Regions from separate parts of the Nocardiopsis baichengensis YIM 90130 genome, predicted to be linked through region 1. Evidence: predicted binding sites of a transcription regulator. Region 1 holds the regulator's gene; the other holds the start of a gene.
What was found. Region 1 encodes HspR, which represses chaperone genes until heat shock. Its sites were predicted from a motif close to ANTTGAGTCNNNNNGACTCAANT; they were not measured.

Region 1 (4,106 bases):
CGACATCGGCCGGGCCCGCGAGCACGAGGAGCTCACCGGCGGGTTCAAGTCGGTCGGCGAGGCGCTGGAGTCGGTGGTGGTCCGCCTGGGACTGACCAAGTACGGGGAGGCGGGCGACGAGTTCGACCCGACCGTGCACGAGGCCCTGACGATGGTCCCCCAGCCGGGGGTCGAGGCGCCCACCGTGATCGAGGTGTTCCAACCCGGGTACCTCATCGGGGAGCGGGTGCTGCGCCCGGCCCGGGTGGTCGTGGCCGGCCCCGCCGAGGCCCCCGAGGACGAGGGGGAGGCCTCCCAGGAGGCGGCCCCCGCCGCGGAGGCCGAGGACGACGAAGAGAAGAAGTAGGACCCTCCCGCGCCCCGGGCACCCGACGGTGCCCGGGGCGCGGACCACCGACAGCGCGGAGCGGGGAGAAGGCATACGTCCATGAGCACCAAGGACTACCTGGAAAAGGACTACTACAAGGTCCTAGGAGTCTCGAAGACGGCCACTCAGGACGAGATCAAGCAGGCCTACCGCAAGCTCGCGCGCGCCAACCACCCCGACGCCAACACGGGAGACGACGAGGCCGAGGAGCGCTTCAAGGAGATCTCCGAGGCCTACAGCGTCCTGTCGGACGAGAAGCGGCGCAAGGAGTACGACGACGCCCGCTCCATGTTCGGCGGCTCCTACCGGCCGGGCGGGGGCACCGGTCCGGGCGGCTTCGACCTCGGCGACCTGTTCGGCGGCGGTCCGGGCGGTGCGGGCGGCGGCGGCGGAGGCGACCGGCTCAGCGACCTGTTCGGCGGCCTGTTCGGCGGCCGCGGGCGCTCGACCACCGCGCCGCGGCGCGGCGCCGACATCGAGACCGAGACCACGCTGACCTTCAGCGAGGCGGCCGAGGGCCTGACCCGGTCGTTCACGCTGAGCACCGACACCGCCTGCCCCACCTGCAAGGGCAGCGGCGCCAAGGCCGGAACCGCGCCGCGGGTCTGCCCCAAGTGCTCGGGCACCGGTCACGAGAGCACGAACCTGGGGGGCTTCTCCCTCTCCGAGCCCTGCAGCGAGTGCAAGGGCCGGGGCCTGGTCACCGACGACCCGTGCCCCACCTGCCGCGGCAGCGGCCGCGGCAAGAGCAGCAGGACGATTCAGGCGCGCATCCCCGCCGGCGTCACCGACGGCCAGCGGATCCGGATCGCGGGCAAGGGAGCGCCGGGGGAGCACGGGGGCCCGGCCGGAGACCTCTACGTGGTGGTACGTGTGCACAAGCACCCCCTGTTCGGCAAGACCGGCGAGAACCTGACCATCACCGTCCCGGTGACCTTCCCCGAGGCGGTGCTCGGCGCCGACGTGCGGGTACCGACCCTGGGCGGGGTGCCGGTCACGGTGAAGATCCCGCCCGGCACGCCCAGCGGGCGCACTCTGCGGGTGCGCGGCAAGGGCTCGCGCCGCCGCGACGGCACCATCGGCGACCTGCTCGTCACCGTCGAGGTGCAGGTTCCGCAGAACATCAGCGCCGAGGCCCGCGAGGCGCTGGAGAAGTACCGCGCCGCGACCTCCGAGCACGACCCGCGGAGCGGTCTGGAGGCCCAGGCCAAGGGAGCGTGAGCATGATGAACCACGGTGGGCTCGGAGACGACGCCCCGGTCTACGTCATCTCGGTCGCCGCAGAGCTGTCCGGTCTGCACCCGCAGACGCTGCGCCAGTACGACCGGCTCGGCCTGGTCTCCCCGGGCCGGGCCACCGGTCGCGGGCGCCGGTACTCGGCCCGCGACGTCCAGCTGCTGCGCGAGGTGCAGCGCCTGTCCCAGGAGGAGGGCATCAACCTCGCCGGGATCAAGCGCATCCTGGAGCTGCAGCGGGAGGTGGACGAGCTCCGCGAGGCCGTCTTCCACCTGCGCAACGAGCTGGAGGCGGCGCGCTCGGCGGTGGCCCGCCGGGGGGCGTCGGCGCAGGGGCCGGCCGCACCGGGCGGCGAGCTCATGCCGGTCCGCCGGACCCGGGTGACCCTCTTCGGGGCCGCGGCCCACCCCGAGCGGCCGGACGAGCGGCGGGAGAACCCCCGGCAGGACCCGCGCCGGGACTGACCGGGACCGGGACCGGAACCGGGCGGCCGGACACGCGGGGCTCGCGGACGCCCGGCGCTCGGGCGCGCCGCCGGCGGGGGGGGCGGCGGGGCGGCGGCGCACGGCCGATTTGCACAACCTCATAGGGATTCGCACGAAGGGGGCGGCGACACCATGAACTACAAACTCACCACCAAGAGCCAGGAAGCGCTCTCCACGGCCATGCGCCGTGCCACGGCCGACGGCGCGCCGCAGGTCGAGCCGGTGCACCTGCTCGCCGCCCTCCTCGACCAGGGCGAGGGCATCATCCGTCCGCTGCTCAAGGAGGTCGGCGCCGACCCCGACCAGCTGGCCGGCCGCGCCGACCAGGCGCTGAAGTCCGTGCCCAAGGCCAGCGGAAGCACGGTCAGCGCGCCGCAGAGCTCGCGCCGGCTCATCGTCTCGCTCAACACCGCCGCGCAGCGGGCGCAGAAGATGGAGGACGAGTTCGTCTCCACCGAGCACCTGCTGGTGGGGCTGGCCGCCGACGGCGGGGAGGCCGCCCGGCTGCTCGCCGACGCCGGGGCCACGCCCGACGCGCTGCTGGAGGCCTTCGACCGGGTGCGCGGCCCGGGCCGGGTCACCACCGAGAACCCCGAGGAGACCTACCAGTCGCTGGAGAAGTACGGCGTGGACCTGACGGCCCAGGCCCGCTCCGGCGCGCTGGACCCGGTCATCGGCCGGGACACCGAGATCCGCCGGGTGGTGCAGGTACTGTCCCGGCGCACCAAGAACAACCCGGTGCTCATCGGCGAGCCCGGTGTCGGCAAGACCGCCGTGGTCGAGGGACTGGCCCAGCGCATCGTCGCCGGGGACGTGCCCGAGTCGCTGCGCGACAAGCGGCTGATCTCGCTGGACCTGTCGGCGATGGTGGCCGGCGCCAAGTACCGCGGCGAGTTCGAGGAGCGCCTCAAGGCCGTGCTCACCGAGATCAAGGAGAGCGACGGCCAGATCATCACCTTCATCGACGAGCTGCACACCATGGTGGGCGCGGGCGCCGCCGAGGGCGCGATGGACGCCGGCAACATGCTCAAGCCCATGCTCGCCCGCGGTGAGCTGCGCATGGTCGGCGCCACCACGCTGGACGAGTACCGCGAGCGGATCGAGAAGGACCCGGCGCTGGAGCGCCGCTTCCAGCAGGTGCTGGTGGGCGAGCCGTCGGCGGCCGACACCATCGCGATCCTGCGCGGGCTCAAGGGCCGCTACGAGGCCCACCACAAGGTGCAGATCGCCGACTCGGCCCTGGTGGCGGCGGCGACGCTGTCGGACCGCTACATCACCGCCCGGTTCCTGCCGGACAAGGCCATCGACCTGATCGACGAGGCGGCCTCGCGGCTGCGCATGGAGATCGACTCCCGCCCGGTGGAGATCGACGAGCTGCAGCGCACCGTGGACCGGCTCAAGATGGAGGAGATGGCGCTGGCCAAGGAGTCGGACCCGGCCTCGGTGCAGCGGCTGGAGCGGCTCCGCGCCGACCTGGCCGACCGCCAGGAGGAGCTCAACGGGCTCAACGCCCGCTGGGAGCAGGAGAAGGCGGGGCTGAACCGGGTCGGCGACCTCAAGACCTACCTGGACGACCTGCGCACCCAGGCCGAGCGGGCACAGCGCGAGGGCTCCTTCGCCGAGGCCTCGCGGCTGATGTACGGCGAGATCCCGCAGGTGGAGAAGCAGCTGGAGGAGGCCACCTCCGCCGAGGAGGAGGCCGAGCCCGAGGGCGACACCATGGTCAAGGAGGAGGTCGGCGCCGACGACGTGGCCGACGTGGTGTCCTCGTGGACCGGCATCCCCGTGGGGCGGCTGATGGAGGGCGAGACCTCCAAGCTGCTGCGCATGGAGGAGGAGCTGGGGCAGCGGCTCATCGGCCAGAAGAACGCCGTGGCGGCGGTCTCCGACGCGGTGCGCCGGGCGCGTGCGGGCATCTCCGACCCGGACCGGCCCACCGGCTCCTTCCTGTTCCTCGGCCCGACGGGCGTGGGCAAGACCGAGCTGGCCAAGGCGCTGGCGGAGTTCCTCTTCGACGA
Region 2 (4,106 bases), on a different contig from region 1:
AGTGGGCCCGACGGCCGGGCCACCTTCCACCTCGAGAAGGACGAGGACGGGGAGCCCCTCCTCGTCTGGCGCCGCATCGGCGACCATTCGATCTACAAGGACCCCTGACGGACGCCGAGGGGCCGCCGCCCTGCGCGGGCGGCGGCCCCGTTCTCGGCGGTCCGCCCCTGCGGCGCGGTCAGGCCGCCACCGAGTGGGCCTCCTCAGCGGTCGCGGCGGGCTCCAGGGCCAGGCGCAGCACCTCGCGGACGTCGGCCACGGGGTGGACGTCGAGCTCCGCGAGGACGTCGTCGGGGACCTCGTCCAGGTCGGGCTCGTTGCGCGCCGGGATGAGCACCGTGGTGATGCCCGCCCGGTGCGCCGCCAGCAGCTTCTGCTTGACCCCGCCGATGGGCAGCACCCGCCCGGTCAGCGAGACCTCGCCGGTCATGGCCACGTCGGAGCGCGCCGGACGGCCCGACAACAGGGAGGCCAGCGCCGTGGTCATGGTCACGCCCGCGCTGGGGCCGTCCTTGGGGATGGACCCGGCCGGGACGTGGACGTGCACGCCGCGGTCCTTCAGGTCGCCCACCGGCAGCTCCAGCTCCGCGCCGCGCGAGCGCAGGTAGGACAGGGCGATCTGGGCCGACTCCTTCATCACGTCGCCGAGCTGCCCGGTCAGGGTGACCCCGCCCGCCCCGGACTCGGGGTCGGCCAGGGAGGCCTCGACGAAGAGAACGTCCCCGCCGGCGCCGGTGACGGCCAGCCCGGTGGCCACCCCCGGGACCGAGGTGCGCTCGGCCGACTCCGGGGTGTGCCGGGGCCGCCCGAGGTAGCCGGTCAGGTCCTCGGCACCGACGGCCACCGGCAGCCGCTCCCCCTCCAGGGCGTCCTGCGCGGCGATCTTGCGCAGCACGCGGGCGATGGACCGCTCCAGGCCGCGCACCCCCGCCTCGCGGGTGTACTCGGCCGCCAGCCGGCGCAGCGCCCCGTCCTCGAAGGCGACCTCGCCGCCGTCGAGCCCGGCCTTGTCCAGCTGCCGGGGCAGCAGGTGGTCCCGGGCGATGGAGACCTTCTCCCGCTCGGTGTAGCCGTCCAGCTCCACCAGTTCCATCCGGTCCAGCAGCGGCCCGGGGATGGTCTCCAGGGTGTTGGCGGTGGCCAGGAAGACCACGTCCGACAGGTCGAGGTCGACCTCCAGGTAGTGGTCGCGGAAGGTGTGGTTCTGCGCCGGGTCGAGCACCTCCAGCAGCGCGGAGGTGGGGTCGCCGCGGAAGTCGGCGCCGACCTTGTCGATCTCGTCGAGCAGCACCACGGGGTTCATCGAGCCGGACTCGCGGATCGCCCGCACGATGCGGCCGGGCATGGCGCCCACGTAGGTGCGCCGGTGGCCGCGGATCTCGGCCTCGTCGCGCACGCCGCCCAGCGCCACCCGGGTGAAGGTGCGGCCCATGGCGCGGGCCACCGACTCGCCCAGCGAGGTCTTGCCGACGCCGGGCGGGCCGACCAGGGCCAGGACGGCGCCGCTGCGCCGACCGCCGACCACGCCCATCCCGCGCTCCTCGCGGCGCTTGCGCACCGCCAGGTACTCGGTGATGCGCTCCTTGACGTCGTCGAGGCCGGTGTGGTCGTCGTCCAGGACGCCGCGCGCCCCGGCGATGTCGTAGGAGTCGTCGGTGCGCTCGTTCCACGGCATGTCGAGGACGGTGTCCAGCCAGGTGCGGATCCACCCGGACTCGGGCGAGGAGTCCCCGGCGCGCTCCAGCTTGTCGACCTCCTCGAGCGCGGCCTTGCGGACGTGGTCGGGCAGGTCGGCGGCCTCGACGCGCTCGCGGTAGTCGTCCTCCTCGCTGCCGGGCCGCCCGTCGAGCTCGTTGAGCTCCTTGCGGATGGCCTCCATCTGGCGCCGCAGCAGGAACTCGCGCTGCTGCTTGTCGACGCCCTCCTGGACGTCCTTGTCGATGGTCTCGGCCACGTCCAGCTCGGCCAGCGCCTCGCGGGTCCACTCGGTCAGCCGGCGCAGCCGCTCGGCGACGTCGTAGGTCTCCAGCAGCGCCAGCTTCTGGTCGGTGGTCAGGAAGGGGGAGTAGCCGCCGCGGTCGGCCAGCCGGGCCGGGTCGTCGGTCTGCTGGATGGTGTCGATGGCCTGCCAGGCGCCCCGCTTCTGCAGGTAGGAGGCGGCCAGGCCCTTGTACTCGCGGGCCAGCTCGGTCACCTTGCCGGGGTAGCCGCCCTCAGGCGCCTCGTCGGTGTGGACCTCGGCCGACACCCACAGCGCCGCGCCGGGGCCGGTGGTTCCGCTGCCGACGCGTGCGCGGCCGGTTCCGCGGAGCACGGCGGCGGGATCGCCCTGGGGCGTGCGGCCCACCTGCTCGACGACGGCCACCGTGCCGGTCCCGGTGTGGGTTCCGTCGATGCGCGGAACGATCAGCACCCGCGGCTTGCTCTGGGAGCGGATACCGGGGACCTGGGCGCCGTCGTCGTGTCCGGCGCGCGCGGCGTCGATGGCGGCGCGGACCTCCGAATCGGAGATGTCCACCGGCACGACCATGCCGGGGAGCACGACGTCGTCGTCGAGGGGGAGCACCGGCAGGGTGACGCCGGTCTGCGCTTCAGTCATCGGACCCTCCTTGTTGAGTCACTATCACTCAATAAACAGGAGTCCGGTTTTCTTCCCGGGTGCGTGTTCGCCGTGAGCGATCACCCGAGCGGCCGCGCGGAGACCGGCGCACACCCCGGTGAACCGGCGGCGCCTCCGCGCTCTTCCCTGAGGGGCGGCGCCATCCCCCGCCCGCGCCACGCTCGGTATGCGGTCGACCGACCACAAAAGGATCATCCGATGAGTGTGACCCGCACCACTCCCCCACACCCCGCCCGACCTGCACCGTAACTGAACCGTTGCGGACAGGAACCGGCCCCGCTCTGGACATCGGGGTCTACGGCGACTTGGATCAGGGGTCCCGGTCTATACCAGTTCCGGGCGTCCATGGAGGTGCTGCATGGCCCCGACCCCGACGACGACGTCCCCGCCCGCGCGCCGCCCGGCCCCGGCGGCCGCGCGCAGATCCGCCCGGGCGGCCGGAGCCGCCCTGCTGCCCCTGGCCCTGCTGGCCTCCGGCTGCGGCTACCTCGCCGGGGAGCAGGGCGGCGGCGCCGACCCCGGATCGGCCGCCTGCGAGCCCTACGCCCAGTGGCAGGACATCGGCGGAACCGTGGAGATGTACGGCCCCATCCGCGAGGAGGAGGGCGAGCGGCTCCGGCAGGCCTGGCAGGAGTTCAGCGACTGCACCGGGATCGAGATCGCCTACGAGGGCAGCGGCGACTTCGAGGCGCAGATCCAGGTCCGGGTGGACGGCGGCAACGCCCCCGACATCGCGATCTTCCCCCAGCCCGGCCTGCTCGCCCGGTTCGTGGACTCCGGCGACGCGCTGCCGCTGCCCGAGGGCGCCGCCGGCCTGGCGGAGGAGGGCTGGAGCGAGGACTGGCTGTCCTACGTCGAGCACGACGGCGAGCTGTACGGCACCCCGCAGGCCTCCAACGTCAAGTCGCTGGTGTGGTACTCGCCCGCGGTGTTCTCCGAGAACGGCTACGAGACCCCGCAGAGCTGGGACGGGATGACCGACCTGTCCGACGCCATGGCCGAGGACGGGATGAAGCCCTGGTGCGCCGGGATCGAGTCCGGCGAGGCCACCGGCTGGCCGGCCACCGACTGGCTGGAGAACGCGGTCCTGCGCGAGCACGGGCCCGAGGTCTACGACCAGTGGGTCGAGCACGAGATCCCCTTCGACGACGAGCGCATCGTCGACGCCCTCGAGAGGGTGGACGGCATCCTGCGCAACCCCGACTACGTCAACGGCGGCCACGGCGGCGTGAAGTCCATCGCCACCACCTCCCAGCAGGACGCCGGGCTGCCGGTGAACGACGGCGAGTGCGGCATGTACATGATGGGCTCCTTCTACGCCGCCAACTGGCCCGAGGACACCGACATCTCCGAGGACGGCGACATCTACGCCTTCAACCTGCCCGCCATCGACGAGCAGGTCGGCACCCCGATCGTCGGGGGCGGCGAGTTCGCCGCGGCCTTCGCCGACCGCCCCGAGGTGGTGGCCGTGCAGGAGTACCTGGCC

Region 2: a site for HspR is predicted at 2,611-2,633, ahead of lon (endopeptidase La). Genes of this name have one in related genera too.

The regions. Positions count from the first base shown of each region.
Region 1 is NZ_ANAS01000005.1:255,125-259,230, forward strand. It holds gene grpE (nucleotide exchange factor GrpE) at 1-346, shown strand, start outside; gene dnaJ (molecular chaperone DnaJ) at 428-1,588, shown strand; gene C892_RS0104790 (heat shock protein transcriptional repressor HspR) at 1,594-2,067, shown strand; gene clpB (ATP-dependent chaperone ClpB) at 2,221-4,106, shown strand, end outside.
Region 2 is NZ_ANAS01000007.1:104,947-109,052, reverse strand. It holds gene C892_RS0108180 (hypothetical protein) at 1-108, shown strand, start outside; gene lon (endopeptidase La) at 179-2,599, opposite strand; gene C892_RS0108170 (ABC transporter substrate-binding protein) at 2,979-4,106, shown strand, end outside.